4 regions of the Paenibacillus sp. fava2 genome follow, and region 3 is predicted to be linked to each of the others. Evidence: riboswitches for the same ligand, from Rfam matches in the RefSeq annotation. Region 3 holds a riboswitch; each other region holds the start of a gene.
What was found. Region 3 has a riboswitch for cyclic di-AMP ahead of AC4G46_RS00505 (C40 family peptidase). Riboswitches for the same ligand answer to the same signal wherever they lie in the genome.

Region 1: another riboswitch for cyclic di-AMP. It lies ahead of AC4G46_RS02685 (hypothetical protein); the one in region 3 lies ahead of AC4G46_RS00505 (C40 family peptidase).
Region 2: another riboswitch for cyclic di-AMP. It lies ahead of AC4G46_RS20340 (NfeD family membrane protein); the one in region 3 lies ahead of AC4G46_RS00505 (C40 family peptidase).
Region 4: another riboswitch for cyclic di-AMP. It lies ahead of AC4G46_RS17675 (APC family permease); the one in region 3 lies ahead of AC4G46_RS00505 (C40 family peptidase).

The regions. Positions count from the first base shown of each region.
Region 1 covers NZ_CM177755.1:577,463-581,417, reverse strand. Annotated here, with positions in the region: gene AC4G46_RS02705 (CHAD domain-containing protein) at 1-57, shown strand, start outside; gene AC4G46_RS02700 (ThuA domain-containing protein) at 162-803, opposite strand; gene ytxJ (bacillithiol system redox-active protein YtxJ) at 1,025-1,351, shown strand; gene AC4G46_RS02690 (glutaredoxin family protein) at 1,348-1,587, shown strand; gene AC4G46_RS02685 (hypothetical protein) at 1,673-2,080, opposite strand; cyclic di-AMP (ydaO/yuaA leader) riboswitch at 2,186-2,384, opposite strand; gene AC4G46_RS02680 (hypothetical protein) at 2,498-2,734, opposite strand; gene AC4G46_RS02675 (TraB/GumN family protein) at 2,866-3,955, opposite strand, start outside.
Region 2 covers NZ_CM177755.1:4,636,509-4,640,463, reverse strand. Annotated here, with positions in the region: gene AC4G46_RS20355 (alpha/beta fold hydrolase) at 1-802, opposite strand, end outside; gene AC4G46_RS20350 (HAD family hydrolase) at 895-1,584, shown strand; gene AC4G46_RS20345 (hypothetical protein) at 1,798-1,935, shown strand; cyclic di-AMP (ydaO/yuaA leader) riboswitch at 2,066-2,245, shown strand; gene AC4G46_RS20340 (NfeD family membrane protein) at 2,280-2,936, shown strand; gene AC4G46_RS20335 (flotillin family protein) at 2,946-3,955, shown strand, end outside.
Region 3 covers NZ_CM177755.1:101,625-105,579, reverse strand. Annotated here, with positions in the region: gene AC4G46_RS00515 (M1 family aminopeptidase) at 1-195, shown strand, start outside; gene AC4G46_RS00510 (hypothetical protein) at 207-1,037, shown strand; cyclic di-AMP (ydaO/yuaA leader) riboswitch at 1,261-1,399, shown strand; gene AC4G46_RS00505 (C40 family peptidase) at 1,472-1,900, shown strand; cyclic di-AMP (ydaO/yuaA leader) riboswitch at 2,283-2,428, shown strand; gene AC4G46_RS00500 (C40 family peptidase) at 2,434-2,925, shown strand; gene AC4G46_RS00495 (GNAT family N-acetyltransferase) at 3,188-3,673, shown strand; gene AC4G46_RS00490 (c-type cytochrome) at 3,799-3,955, shown strand, end outside.
Region 4 covers NZ_CM177755.1:4,092,329-4,096,283, forward strand. Annotated here, with positions in the region: gene AC4G46_RS17670 (ABC transporter ATP-binding protein) at 1-157, opposite strand, end outside; gene AC4G46_RS17675 (APC family permease) at 367-2,184, opposite strand; cyclic di-AMP (ydaO/yuaA leader) riboswitch at 2,320-2,479, opposite strand; gene AC4G46_RS17680 (disulfide oxidoreductase) at 2,708-3,139, opposite strand; gene AC4G46_RS17685 (DsbA family protein) at 3,139-3,891, opposite strand.

The DNA of each region.
Region 1 (3,955 bases), 480 kb from region 3:
CATAACGAGGTTGTACCGGTTGCCGGGAAGCCCCGGACAGATTCCGGCGAAGCTTAATAATCCGTCCCTTATAAAAGAAGCGGGAAGCGCATGATTAACATGCCGCTTCCCGCTTTTCACTTTACCCGGCAGCCCTGCTGCTTCAGGCCACTCCAGCCGGATTACAGCTGCCTGGCTGCCCATAAGGCGCTTCTGCTGATCAGTCTGCGGAACGGTTCGATGGAGAAGGACGGCAAGTGATGCCCCGGCATCAGGTAGACAACCCGGCCAAGCCCGAATTCGTGGCACCAGGCCGCCTGCCGCATTGCTCCCCCGTGCAGATACTCTGCCAGAATAGTAGTCTCGAAGTACGGCTGCATGTCAAAATAATACGGCTCGTCCTCAATCTCAAAATCTTCGATCCCCTGGACAATCGGATGCTCCCGTACCGCCGCAGGTATATTGATTCCGAGCGCTGTATAGGCAGGGTGATGGGTAAAGTGCCCGCCCAGCATCACTCCAAGCTCCTGATTTCGCTGCATGGAAATACCGTTATGAACCACCAGCAGGCCGCCGCCCCCGGCGACGTAAGACAGCAATGCGCCGCTATGGGCCGGAGCAATTTTGTGATCAGAAAACTCAGCGTAAGACACAACCAGCGGATAGTCAGCCAGTGTCTGCGGGTTCAGCAGCCCGAAATCCTCGGAAGGCTCAACCGTAAATGCAGGCGACAAAATCTCTTGAAACGCCTGGTCCACTCCGGCAAAAGGATGATATTTCACTTCGCTGTAGCTGCCCAGTGCAAGGGCTTTCAGTTCCGGCATCAGAATATACACCTCTTTCATATCAGGTCTGTTCGGCTATTAGGCCTGTCTTTCTCACCTTAGCATGGCCCCCGGGTTTTTACAACGTTCCGGACATCCACCCGGGAAAAAGCCTTTTTGCTTTAATTTTGAACTATGCTACAATCATAGTTACAGGTTAACAGCTATTCTTAACCGGCAGTACCCCATACTAATCTTGTATCCCAGGAGGTCGATATTCGATGTCTATTCAACAGCTGCATACTTCTGATGAATTGCACCAATATGTCGGGCAACCCGGCAAAAAACTGCTTTTCAAGCACAGCACAACCTGCCCGATCAGCGCCAAAGCGCATGAGGAGTTCCAGGCTTATGTCCAAAGCTCGGATACGCCTGCAGCGATTGTCCATGTCATTGAGGACCGTCCGGTCTCCAATCAGATCGCCGAAGAATTCGGCATCAAGCATGAATCCCCGCAGATTTTCCTGCTGGACGGCAGCGAAGTGAGCTGGAACACCTCCCACTGGAAAATCACCCGCAGTGCCATCAAGGAGGCCGTTGAGCAATGAGCCAGCCGGTAATTGTCTATTCCACCGCAGGCTGCAGTGACTGCAATCAGGTCAAGCAGCTGCTCACCAGTCAGGGTATTCCTTTTGAGGTACGCGACATTATGGCCAGCGCAGTCTATCAGGAGGAAGTCGAAAAGCTCGGTTTTATGGGTATCCCTGTAACGGTATCCGGCGACCGTGCTGTTAAAGGCTTCAACCTGCCTGAGCTTCAGGAACTGATTGCCGCCGCCAGATAACAGCCTATTGGCCGCAGTATAAATAAAAAGGTATTCCCTGGTCCGAAGCCCGGGGAATACCTTTTTTGTGCCTGCCGGTGTATCTTTATTCGCATTCTGCAGCCAGATGGCCGACCTGCCCGCTGTGGCTGTAGATGACATTGTCTGCCCCCAGCCCTTTATAGACTAACCTCGGTCTCATGGAGGTAGTAATTACGGAAATCGGCCCGCTCGTCCACGTGCGGCACATTTGCACATAACGGCAGCATAAAGCGACACTGCTCTCGAACAGATAGATCCGGCCTACCGGAAACGGCGGTCTGAGCCAGGTGTTCAGAAGCCGGGTATCCACCTCAAAAATCTTCTCAACCCCCAGCTCCGCCAGCCGCTGCTTCTCGGCCGGATTATTGGCAAGCCCGGCAAATCTGCAGCCCTTCATTTGAAGCAGCTTGATAAATTGCTCTCCCGCCTTTGTCGGCGCACAGATGAGCACATATTCTTCCTGAACGTCCATTTCCGTCTCCCCTTTCCCCTCATCTCTATCTGTACAGATCTATAAAAGCACAGCAAAAAACCACAAAGGATTCCCTTTGTGGTCCAGTTAACGGTCACAATGCGCTGATCCTCTCTGCAATACGCTTACGAGGTTAGCTGCCGGATTCGGGCGTTGAGAGTCGCCCTACCTGTCCGCTGCATTGAGATTTCGCACTTCACGCAGCTGCCAGGATTCACCCCATAACCGGCCGGTCTGCTTGCACCCTGACTCCGGTTGTTGGTTCCCCCGCTTTCCGTAGACGGAAATTAAGCGGATATTCTATTTAATTGGGGTTAAACAGATGTATCATACCTTTAAGAGCATCCGCTTGTAAATCGCCAAACCGGGCGGAATAACCTCCGGGAAGGGAAGAAACCTCCTGAATAGCGCTTTCTTTCATCTTTTTCTCTTCAGTTCTTTAAATTGCTTCGATTTCTTCCCTTTGCTGCTGCTATTTTTACTGCTCTTGGCAAACCGCAGGAAAGCCATCAGACAGCCAAGAATGCCCAAGCCCAGCAGTAGCGTCTGCAGCGCTCCCAGCAGTGTGCTCCCTTCCGGCTGCAGCAGGCTGCTGGCTATAATCAGCAGGACGGAGACAGCGACCAGTACAGGTGTTTTTAGATTAATGTTCAAGATTACCACTCCTTAGTACAAAGGTACACTATTGCCGGCCGGATCACCAGTCCCCGGCAGATTAAGCCATTTACGCCAAATAAAAAAGGGTATCAGTCCTGTCAGGACGACACCCGTTTCTATTCTTGCCTCTATTTCCGGACTACTGTATATCCCTTATCCTGCAGCAGCTTCACAATGCCATGCTCGCCCAGATAATGTGCCGCGCCGACCACGATGAAATACTCCTCGTTTTTACCGTTTTTGAGATATCCTTCAATCTTGTCGGCCATACCGATATTGCGGTCAACCAGCATTGCCTTGTAGTATTCCGCATTCCCGGCAAAGCTGTTGGTCAGCTGCAGCAGCAGCTCATCATCACCTGATTTCCAGATCTCAGCCATCACATCGATGCTATCATCAATCACATCGTAGTTTTCGATCGCCGCGAGCAGGTTAGCCTCCTGCAGCTCTTTGGAGAAGTTGTTGAACATGCCCAGCTGGGATTCGTAGGATTCCAGCTCTACAATCGGAAGTTTACGCTCAATTGCCTTCTGTATAAAGTACAAGTCGATTCCGGAGGAAGCCTCGTAGCCGGCCGTCGCTGATTTCAGGCTGCTGAGCGTTGTTTCCGCTACCCATGGCTTGAATTTATCCAGTGCATTTGCCTGAAGACCTGCCTCCTTCAGCACCACGCCAAGCTTGGCATACGTCTCACCGGAGATATGATCCTTCAGTGTAGTGCCATCCTGGTACATCCCCATGTCCAGAACCAGCTTCTGCTGTGCTTCATCTGCTGCTTTGCTGATGTCGATTTCTACACCAAGGTAATCGGCTTCGGCAAAAGCTTCTTCAAACTCCGGGCTCAGCGGGTAGAAGCTGTCATCAGCAATATGCATGGAACCGACCAGATACACGGTATTGCCGTTGCTTTCGACTTCCCACATGAAGCCGCGGCCGCCTGCAGTATTTACTGCGGTCTGGCTGGCTCCAGCTGCAGTCTTGGTCTGCAGAATAACAGTACGGGTCTGCGCATCCCAGCTGACCTCGTAACCTGCGGCATCGCCGAGAACCCGGACAGGTGCATAGGTCACACCGTTGATTACCGTCAGCTTGCTTTTTAATGTTACGGCTTTGCCGTCAATGATTGCATAGATGGTGTCCCCAGCCGCATTCTGCAGCTTCGCATCCATAGCCTCGAGCGTAGCTCTAAGGGGAACAAGCATTGTACCCTGATTGTTG
Region 2 (3,955 bases), 2.7 Mb from region 3:
GTACCGCTGCTGGAATAGTGGTGGCCGGACAGAAACCGGGATTCGATTGGCACAGCTGCCCGGCATACGCCGGGTCTAGCTTGGCAAGCTCGGCGAAGTAGCTGCTGATGATATGATTCAGGCCGACCGCTCCAAGCTGGAAGGTGAGCGTGACAAGCTCGGGAACATGGCTGTAATAGAATCTTTTATCGCGTTTTGGCAGCTTGTAGACTGTGGGCGGGACAAAGGTTACAGCGTCAAAAGTATTAGCGATGCGGTAGCTGGTACGGATATAGGAGTTGAACGCTTTTTTGAAGGCAGGGTCCCCGACTCTCGGTGAACCATAGGTGTACAGTGCAGGTGATGTGAAGGCGGTATTGGCAGCTGCATCAACCGCACACAAGGTGGCAAGTGCTGCACCGAGACTGTGGCCGGTGACGGTTAAGGGTTTGCCGGATGGCAGGGTGGAGAGAGCGGATATCAGCTCGTTTCTGGCGGTGGCGTAGATATCAGTAAATCCCCGGTGGGTCATGCAGTCCTGCTTAATATATTTGAAGCTGCGCTGCGAGGCGATCAGATCGGATATCCAGTCGGCTTGCTGGCTGGTGCCGCGGAAGGCAATAATAATCTCATCCGGAGATTCGAGAATAAAGCCGAACCGTTCGCGCCCGCTGCCGAAGGATTTGGCGTAGATGGTATGTCTCAGCGTATAATTCTGCGGTATCACAAATAAGCCGTCCGGATTATTAAATTGCACATACGTCTGACTGCATATAGCTGCCAGGAAAATCGCCCGCTGCTCAAACCCGCTATTGTTCTTCACCCGCATCCCGCCCTTCTTATTACCACTATGTATGACGGGATGGGCGGATTGGTGCTTGGAGGTACCTTGTAATTGAAAGAAGGGGGCAGACCATGAAAGCCGTTGGTTTCGATCTTGGTGACACATTGATTTATTATGAAAATGTACCGCTCAGCTGGAAGAACCTGTACCGGTCAGCGCTGATTGAAATCATGCAGGCCATGCAGGTCCGGTTTATTGAAACACATATCCGGCAGGCTGAGCAGGTGCTGTCCTTATATAATACCCGGATACACCCCAGGGATTTCGAGGTGACCGACCTGGAAGTTTTTGATAAAGTACTTGCAGCATGGGGAATAAGCGGCGGGAAGGCGGAAGAGGCTGCCAGCATATTTTTCAGCTTTTTTCAGCAGCGCTCCAAAGTGTACCCTGATGCGGCAACTGTGCTTAAAGAATTGAAGCAGAGGGGCTTGCCCGTGGGGATTTTAACAGATGTTCCCTATGGGATGAGCATGAAATATGTGGAGCAAGATGTCGAACCCGTCCGGGAATATATCGATGTCATCCTGAGCTCTGCAGAGATCGGGTTCAGAAAGCCACGGACTGAAGGGTTTATACAATTAGCGACAGAGCTGGGAATGGATAAACCGCAAATGCTTTATGTTGGTAACGAGGAGAAAGATATTGTCGGGGCTAATCAGGCTGGCATGGTCTCTGTATTAATGAATAGAGATCAGCAGTTAAAAAACTGGGGACAGCAAATCACAATCCGTTCCCTTACCGAAATATTGAATTATATTTGACGCATGAGCAGATCTGCAGCATATTAAGAACGTTCAGTAAAAATAATGCTTTGCCGTTCGTTCCCGTTATGCTAAACTGTGATCTGATGAGGGAAATCGGGCGGTAAGCCTTTATTTTTTGTATAATCAAGAACGATCATTCCCGTATAAGATATCAATCTCTAATCTGTGGGTCGTATCAGCAATATCTTACAGAAAAAAGGAGTGTTAGAGGTGGGAAAACTGGACGGAAAGGTAGCTTTGATTACAGAAGGAAACAGCGGTATCGGTCTGGCGGCAGCCCGGTTTTATGCAGGAAAATCCGTCCTTACGGAAAAGGGAGCAACAAGAAGCAAATCGCCGGCTGCTTAAGATCGGAGCCAAAGAATGCGCCTTCATTCAATGAGGGATGGCATTCTTTGGCTTCTTTTGCCATTCGTGACATTTTACAATATACAGCCGCAGGCGTAAGATTCAATCAGCAACTGAATCTAATATAACTGTTCTCAAATGGCTGAATTCCGGTTAAGGGAACGGGGGAACCAACGGTGAAAGCAGTATGTTTTGATGCTGCTCACCTGGGGTGAATCCTTGCTGCAGGTTGTTCATCAACCAGGCAGGGTAGGGCTATCTCACTGCCCGAATCCGTCAGCTAACCCCGTAAGCCTCGAAGAGAGAGGATGAGCGCCATGATCATTTAACCGACCACGGAAGCCCTGCCCTTCTGTGGTCTTTTTGCTGCGCATAGAGGCAGAAAAGACGTCCAGATAAGAAATTGTATTCTTATAACAACGATTAAAAGTCATTTTTATTTACTCGCCTGCAAGAAAGGGGGGATTAAAATCATTAGTGTATTTATTGTGTGCTTCTGGGCGGGGCTGGTGCTTATTGTCAGTGGCGGATTTCACGGTCACGGGCTGACGGGCCACTTTCATGCGGGAGCAGGAGGTCACGGCTTTATGCCTCTGCTGCTGCCGCTGACCGTGTCTGTCACAGTCTGGGGCGGCACGGGTTATGTGCTCGTCCGGTTCAGCGGGATGAACCTGCCGTCGGCAGTACTGATCTGTACCGTGATCGCCTTGCTGCCGGGCTGTCTGCTGTATATTGTGCTGATCCGGATGATGACCCGGTATGACAGCAGCATGAATGAATCGGATTATGATTTAGCGGGACAGCTCGGGTACATCAGTATTGCCGCAGAGGATGGAACGGCCGGGGAGATGAAATATGTGCTGCACGGGACTATGCGTTCTATTGGTGTACGGGCCGAGACAGGCCAGCAGCTTGCAAAGGGCGACAGGGTGATTATTTTGAAGGTGGATAAAGGTATGGCGGAGGTAACTCTTTTTGAAAGGGAAGCCGCCCAATTATAAAATCGGGGAGTGTCGGAGCAGATGGTTATTCTCTATTTAACCGCGGGAATTGTGGCAGTGATCCTGCTGGCTGTGTTCAGTATCGTAAACGCATATAAGAAGGTCCCGCCCAACCAGGCGATGATTGTGTACGGTCTCGGCGGCAAAAGAGTGGTGCAAGGCGGAGGGACGTTCGTCATTCCCGGCTTTCAGAATAATAAGACCATCTCCATGATGCTGATGAGCTTTGATGTCATTCCGGCACAGGCGATGTTCTCCCGGCAGGGCATCAAGCTTAATCTGGAGGCCGTGGCCCAGATCAAGATCAAAAGCGACCCCACCGCCATTCTGACTGCCAGCGAGCAGTTTATAGACCGGCCGGAAGAAGACCGTGAGACGATAATTCTGCATTCGGTGGAAGGCCATCTGCGCGGACTGATCGGTCAGCTGAGTGTAGAGTCCATTCTCAAGACACCGGACGAAATCAACAGCAAGATGCGGGAAACCTGCTCGGAGGATCTTGATAAAATGGGGCTTGAGGTGGTCAGCTTCACCATTAAGAAAATTACCGATGATAAAGGATATATCGACAATATGGGTGTGCCGGAAATCGAACGCATCCGCCGCGATGCCAGCATTGCCAAAGCGGAAGCAGAGCGCGACATCCAGATCAAGCAGGCCGAAGCCGAGAAGGAATCCTCCATCGCCAAAGCCAATGCGCACCAGGCTACCATTGAAGCTGAAACAGCTGCACGTGCCAAAGAATCCCTGTTTGAAAAGGAGCTGAACATCAAGCAGGCGGATTTCAAGCTGGAAACCGAAGTGAAAAAAGCACAGGCGGATCTCGCCTACGAATTGCAGCAGAACAAAATCAGGCAGTCACTCGTTACAGAACAGGTCAAGATTACGCAAATGGAAGCAGAAGCCAACCGAACCGTCCGTGAAATTGAGGTTGGACTGAGACAGAAGGAGCTGGAGGCAACCGTGATCAAGCCTGCCGAGGCTGAGAACCAGGCTGTCATTATGAGAGCGGAAGCAGC
Region 3 (3,955 bases):
AAAACAACTGCTTTTCAGCTATCCTACAAGGCGCCTCTTGCTTCTGTGGATATCGACCCCGGACACTCCATCCTTCTGGAGAGTAAACATCTTAACAATTTCATGCTGGCGGAGCTTGCGCCCAAGACGCTCTCGCGCTGGACACTCAGTGTAACCAAATTGCTTGAAACTCTGCTCGGAACTCTAGTCTGGTGAGGTGAAGGATAGTGAAAAGCGCGATTTCCCGCAGCTGGATCAGCATGAAGGAGCAATTTTATATCCTGATTCTGCTATTTGTCTACCGGCTGCTCTGGGGCTATTTTTTGTACAGGTTCGTCAGGTCGGCTGTCATTCCGGTTCTGCTTCGCTATCCGGATACCCATGCCGGCGGCAGCGGACTGGGCAGGCTGCTGTATTATATCGAAGGGCAGGCGGCCTTGAACGGTGACCCGGCGGTGCAGCGCTGGCTCTGGCTGCTGCTCGCGCTGTCGCTGCTGCGGCTGCTGATCTCCCCCTTTATCCGCGCCGGTCTGCTGCATGAGCTGCATCAGGAGCGTAAGGGTGAACGCGGATTGTTTTTTTTCCCGGGGATGAGACTTTACGGGCTGCCGGTGTTTATCTTCAGTCTGGCGGAATGGCTGCTGTCTGCGCTCCCGCTTTACTGGCTGCTGCCCAAAATGTATACACTGCTGTTAGGCGGTTTATTAGATTATAAGCTCCTGCTGAAGCTTCTGCCCTATCTGCTGGCCTGGATGCTGTATCTCTACATCGTCCGTACGGTGCTACTCTACATGCAATTCGGCTATACTGCCGGGACAGGCACGTTCTCCGCTCTGCTGGCCTATCTCAGGCTGCTTGCTCCTTCAACCGGTGCTTCACTTGTGCTTGGCGCAGGAGGGCTGCTGACGTGGCTGCTGTCGGCTGTAACCGCCCTCTTCTATCCCGGACTGCCGGCGCTGCTCTTCCGCCAGTTCGCACCGCTTCCATCCACCTTATTCAAAATGTGGGGAATCGCCGCCCAGTACCAGCTATGGAGCAGCAAAACATTTCCACAATAATTTTCCGCCAAAACGGCATATTAAAAGAGTCACTGCCTCTGTTTCAGGGGTGTGACTCTTTTGTGCTTAACAATGAATTAACGTAGAGTTTGCAAAACATCAAAACCTCTGATACAATGATGCCTGTACCACTGGTAACAACTTTGTAATCTTTTGAAACTATTTCGACTAACTGTATGTACCTTATACACTTCAACATTGCCAATCAACAGTCACTGTTCTGGTGCATAAAACGCCAAATTCCCAGCACCGGGAAGTGGGGGAACCATATTTTGGGTGAATTGATCTCGCTTTAGAGGGGTCATAGGGGAACCTTCTACCGAATCCTTAAGCTAACCTCGCAGGCCTTGGAAGGAGTACATCTTTTGAAAAGTCACAATTTGTTCCGCACACATTTAAAAAAGAAATGCACCGCAGCAGCACTGGGTCTTGTGATGGTATTCACTATGGGCGCCACCAGCGTCTCAGCTGATTCCAAAATGGACGCAGTTATCTCCAAAACCATCGGAGTTTCATACAAAACCGGAGGTACAAGTACCTCGGGATTCGATTGTTCGGGATTCACCAAGTACGTATTCAAGAGCATCGGCCTTACCCTGCCCCGCACCTCCAAAGCACAGTACAGCATTGGAACAGCTGTTTCCAAAAGCAATCTGCGTGCCGGCGATCTTGTATTCTTCAATACGCTGGGTAACGGAGTTTCCCATGTAGGCATTTACGTCGGGAACGGCAAATTTGCACAGTCCTCCAGCTCAAAGGGTGTAAACATCAGCTCGCTGAGCCAGGCTTACTGGGCCAACCGCTACGTTGGCGCCAAACGAGTAATGAGCACAACAGCTTACCAGGCTGTTGCTTACGATTGAACTTTCCCCTCACATTTAACCTCTGACACATAATTGTAACTAAACTGGCCCGGATTTGATTATTGCCGTAATCATTCCCGGGTTTTTCCTTTTTGTTTCCTTATTCTACCTTTTACACACATCCAGGGCTTATGAAACACCCCTCTTACTAAAAATTCCAACATTGTTTCAGAAAAAGCTTACTTTCCACGTAAATTTGAGTCTTTTTAAGCAGAAATCTCTCTTAAAAAACGCAAATATTATGCACTAATATGTTTTAAGTGATTGCCAACGGCCTCTGTCTTTGCTACAATTATCGCAGTGAGCGTTTAGTAACATTTTTGTAATTAATCAACCGGGTTTTTCAAACGTTTTGTCATAATGTTCTGCCAGCTAATCCTAATCAACAGTCGTGCCGAGTTCCCTTACGAAATAAGGGAAACGGGGGAACCAATTTTTGGGTGAATTGACCTCCTATTCACAGAGGGGTCATAGGGGACCTTCAACCGAACCCTTAAGCTAACCTCGTAGGCATTTGGAAGGGGTATTTACTTTTGAAGAAGAAGTTAGCCGCCGCACTACTCAGTTTTTCTATTATGCTTACCATTGGAGCAGGAAGCGCTTTCGCGGATTCCAAAATGGATAAAGTCATCGATAAAGCCATCGGAACCAAATACGTGTCCGGCGGAGTATCGACCAACGGCTTTGATTGCTCCGGATTCACCATGTATGTCTTCGATAAGATTGGCATTAACCTGCCGCACCAGTCCGGCTCCCAGTACCAGATGGGCACTGCCATCTCCCGTGATAATCTGCGGGAAGGCGATCTTGTATTCTTCAATACAAGCGGCCGCGGTGTATCTCATGTCGGCATTTATGTTGGAGAAGGCAAATTCGCACATGCTTCAAGCTCAAAGGGTGTAACCATCAGCTCGCTGAGTGACAGCTACTACGTCAACCGCTACGTTGGCGCGAAACGGATCATGAGCACAGATGCTTACCATGCAGTTGCAACTGATGTTGAAGACAACGATGATGTTCAATAAGTAATGATTAGACAGGTGCTTTTCCAGGATTTTTGCCGAAATCTTGGAGGGCTCCTGTTTTTTTGTCTATAAAACTACTTACCCCTCCCCTAACGCATAAAACACCTTAAATCGCTTTTTTCCGCTATTTCATAAAATATTTTTTGCGGTTTGTCAAGTTTCTGCCGTCCTGCTAATTTCCTGAGTTGAACCCGCCCTGTTTTGTATATAATTAAGTATACGATATAGAAACGCGCCCCCCTGAAAGGAGGCCTGTGGCCTTATGAGCAGTTACGCTGTCACTTTTTACGTGGTGCCGATGGAGAGCAGTCATGCCGAAGATATTTGCGGATGGGATTACAGGCCGCCTTATAATATTTACGGATGGCTGCCATGGGAGCAGATGCAGGCGCTTGGCATTGAATTTGGAGATCCGCAGCTGCGTACAGAGCAGTATGTATCTGTTGTAGACGGAGAAGGGGATCTGTGCGGATTTGCGCAGCTGTTTCCGATGGAAGGCGTGGTCCGGCTGGGAATCGGCATGCGCCCCGAGCTGTGCGGGCATGGAAGGGGGCATTCCTTTATGAATGCAATCGTTCAGGCGGCCTTGGAGCGATATCCCGACCGGGAGATTGATCTGGAGGTGCTCACCTGGAATCAGCGGGCTATCCGGACATACCAGAAGTGCGGATTTACGATTACTGATACGTACGAACGCCGTACACCAAGCGGAGATAAGCCATTTTATTGCATGGTCTATAATAAATAACTCCATGCTGGGGTTGAAGCCCACAGCCGCACAATAATCGTTCATTTTTTTGACACAAACTCTATGATAACGCTTTACCTTTCTGTATAATGAAGGAAGCAGCTTACACGGAGGGGACGATGGAGATGCAGAAATGGATCATGAGCGGTTTGTTTTTTGCCGCGTGTGCTTTTGCGGTAGTGCTCTTATTCACATTGCCCGGCAAAGAGGAAGTCGCGGAAGAAAATAAGCCTACAATGCCTCAGGTTACCCTGGATGCCGCAAGTGCGGAAGCCGCTGTCA
Region 4 (3,955 bases), 3.3 Mb from region 3:
TCCGCGCCATTGTTTTGAGGATTGTAGACTTTCCGGAGCCATTAGCTCCAACCAGCGCTGTAATTTTTCCTGTCGGCAGTGACAGGTTCAGACCTTTGACAATCGTTGCTTCGGCATACCCGATACTTAGCTGTTCTGTGTTTAAACGTTCTGACATAATCTCCACTCCTTAATAGTTATTCTATGTATGACTTCAGCGGCGTTAAGCACATGGGTCCGGGGTTTAAGTGACTGATATTGTTTATCACTCAACTGATAGTGGTTCTCAATTATCATTATCGCAAATATATGAAAGTTGTACAAGCATTCACAAAAAAAGGCTGCCCCCGTTGTAAACGGAAGCAGCCGCTTCATCATGTCACCTGACTATTTGTGCAAATGATAAGGAACTGTTGCTACTACGATATCCTTTTGGTTCATCAGATAAGAACGGATGAACAGGCTGGTCTGATTATGCAGGATGGCCTGCCACCAGTGCTTCGTAATAAATTGCGGAATCAGTACCGTGATATGGTCTGTTGAAGCGGTCTTCCACTCCACTGTATCAATAAACTTGACCAGCGGGCGGATGATGCTCCGGTACCGGGAACGGAGGACGATCAGGCGCACGCCAGGATTCCATTCCTCCCACTTCTGCTCCATTTTGTGAATCTCTTCTTCGTCAAAGCCTACATATACAGCTACCACATTGTCCGTCAGGGATTTGGCATAGCTGATGGAATGCAATACAGCACGGGTAACACCGGCTACAGGGACTACTACTGTACTGCCCTTAATGCAAGGCTTGTCGGTCGAAGGGCAGATCCGCAGCTGGTCAGCGGTATTAAGATAATGGCGGTGAATCCGGTGGAATACCAGCATTACAACCGGCAGGAAGATAAAGGCCATCCATACGCTGGAGAACTTCGTAATAATAAAGATCAGCGTAATGGTGAGCGTGGTCAGCATACCGACCGTATTCACAGCAAACTTGCTCTGCCAGCCCTTCGGTCTGGTTTTGTACCAGTGCACCATCATTCCAAGCTGGGATAAGGTGAACGGGATAAACACACCGACAGCATACAGCGGGATCAGTCCTTCCGTATTCCCGTGAAATGCAGCTACCAGCACTGCCGACAGCACTCCGAGGAAAATAATACCGTTAGAAAAACCCAGCCGGTCTCCGCGGACCATGAAGGCATGTGGCAAATATTTATCTTTGGCAAACATAAAAGCGAGCAGCGGGAACGCCGAGTAGGCAGTATTTGCTGCAAGGAACAGGATGACAGCTGTGATCCCTTGAATGAAGAAGTACAAACCGCCGCGGCCAAAGGTCGACTCGGCAATTTGGGAAACTACTGTGGCTTTTTCATCCGGGGTAACACCGTACCAGTAAGCCAGCAGAGTAATGCCTGTAAACATTACACCAAGGATCAATCCCATCATCATCAGGGTTTTGGCGGCATTTTTTTCCGCAGGAGCCTTGAAGTTAGGAATGGCATTAGATACCGCCTCTACCCCGGTCAAGGCCGAACAGCCGGAGCTGAACGCCTTCAGCAGCAGGAACAGGCTGACATTGGATACTGCCGAGCCAATTTCAGGTACACTGGCATGGGCCCCGCCTGTCAGGTATTTGAACACCCCTGCAACTATCAGGAAAAAGATCGAGCCAACGAACAAATATACCGGGATTGCGATAAAAGAAGCAGACTCCGTAACCCCGCGCAAATTGACAATAGTAAGCAATATAATGACGGACACTGCAATAAGCACCGAATGATCATGTAAACTTGGAAAAGCCGACGTAATCGCGTCCGTGCCCGCCGAGGCGCTAACCGCAACGGTAAGAATGTAATCAACCAATAAAGATCCGCCGGCTAACAGGCCGGTAGGAACGCCCAGATTGCTTTTGGCTACGATGTAGGCCCCTCCGCCTTGCGGATAGGCAAAGATCGTCTGCCGGTAGGACAAAATGAGTATGGCCAGCAGGCCCAATACGGCAAGCGCGATTGGCAGTGAGTACCAGATGGCAGTAAAGCCTGCAGCCACAAGTACCAGGAGAATTTGTTCCGTTCCGTAGGCTACAGACGAGAGCGCATCAGAAGACAGGACAGCCAGTGCTTTCACCTTGGATAACTTTTCATGATCGAGTTCGTTCGACTTCATCGGACGTCCGATCAATAGTCGTTTTACCTTGCTTACCATTGTTGTAACAGTTCCTCTCTTTGTTAGTTGAACCGGTTATACCGTGCGCTGTTTTCATCGTTTTCATAGGTGGATTTTCATAAATGCAGGCACAAAAATAAGCATACGGAAATGATCCGCATGCCATGAGCATGGTCATTATCCCACCTTTGCTTACGAGGTTAGCTGGCGGATTCGGACTGTGGAAAGCCCTACGGTTACAGCCTTTTTGGCCTGTTTCCGATTCACCCCGTCGGCCGTGCGGCCGAGTTTGGTTCCCCCGATTTCCCTGCGGAAAATTCAGCGCGTATTCAACTTCTCACAAGGCTTAATGATAGTCTACAAAGCATTCCCAGTAAAGCAGTGAAACAAATGAAAAAGGAATGAAAAAACATCCAAAACACGCAATTCCATGATAAGGGATAAGTTGATCTTTCATTCTCTTGCATTATCCCTCTGTACCGTGGTTTTAGCGTGTTTTGGATGTTAATTGTGACAAAAAAATCAGGATTTTTTGATGCTCGGAATTTCGCCTGCCTGCTGCCTATTCCCCGTCTGTATCTTTACGTCCTGTCCACAATAAAACTGTAATCAGGGTAAACGCCGTAAGGGCCATCAATGGAATAGTAATGAAGCCTAAAAGATTAATATAATCCTGATTGCAGGGAACGCCAACTGTACATGGAAGCACCTTGCTCAGCGCAGGAATCTTCTGCTCAGCATAGTGGTAAATGGAGATGCTTCCGCCGATAATGCTTAACGGCAGGACGTAGGGAATAATCTTTTTATCCCCGCGGTACGTGGCAATTCCCAGCAGAAACAGCTGAGGATACATGAAGATGCGCTGGAACCAGCACAGTTTGCATGGCTCGTATTTCAGCACTTCGCTCAGGTAGAGACTGCCTGCAACAGCAACGATCGACACAAACCAGGCCAGATACAGACAATGGCGCCGGCAGAAGGCGGTGAACTTCATCACTCGGCAACCACCGCTTCGGAAGCGGCCTGAATCTGAGCGTCAATAGCCTCCATGTTGAATGGCTCGTCGACCATTACCCCATTCACAAAGAGGGTAGGAGTCGAAGAAACGCCGGAAGCCGAGGCTAGCTGAATCTCACTTTCCAGCTGGCTGTTATAGGTCTTGTCTTTAATGTCTTTGCGGAGCAGATCATAATCGATTGGCAGCTCCTCTTTCTGCGCCAATTCAACCAGGAAGTCCTCAGTCGCCCACACCTTATTCTCATCACCCTGGTTGGCATAAATAGCATCGTAGTATGTCCAGAATGCATCGCTGTTCTGATGGTAGACAGACAAGGCTGCAAGAGCAGCAGTTTTGGAGTCATCCCCGATAAAGGCCAGATTTGCAAAATATAACGCGGCCTTATCCTGATTTACATAATCCTGTACAATCTGCGGCTTAATGGCACCTGCGAACTGGGCGCAAGCCGGACATTTGTAGTCGCCGAATTCGACGATTTTGACAGGTGCATCCTCACTGCCAAGTCTAGTCATTTCACTGTAGTTGAATTCAACCGGTTCGGCTGAAGTTCCTGTTGATGAGTCTCTTGCGGCCAGCATAAATAATCCCACAAAAATAATGACAACCAGGGCGATCGTCGCAACAATCACTATCAATGTTTTCTTCTTCTGCTGTTCCATTTGCGCTACAAGCTTCTCATTTTTACTATTCTGGGGAAGAGCAGCGCTTTTACGTTTATTTTTGCCCAAGTGAGAGTTCCTTTCTGTCCTGCGGGACAATAAATTTAAATCATATAATTTAAAATTATATAAT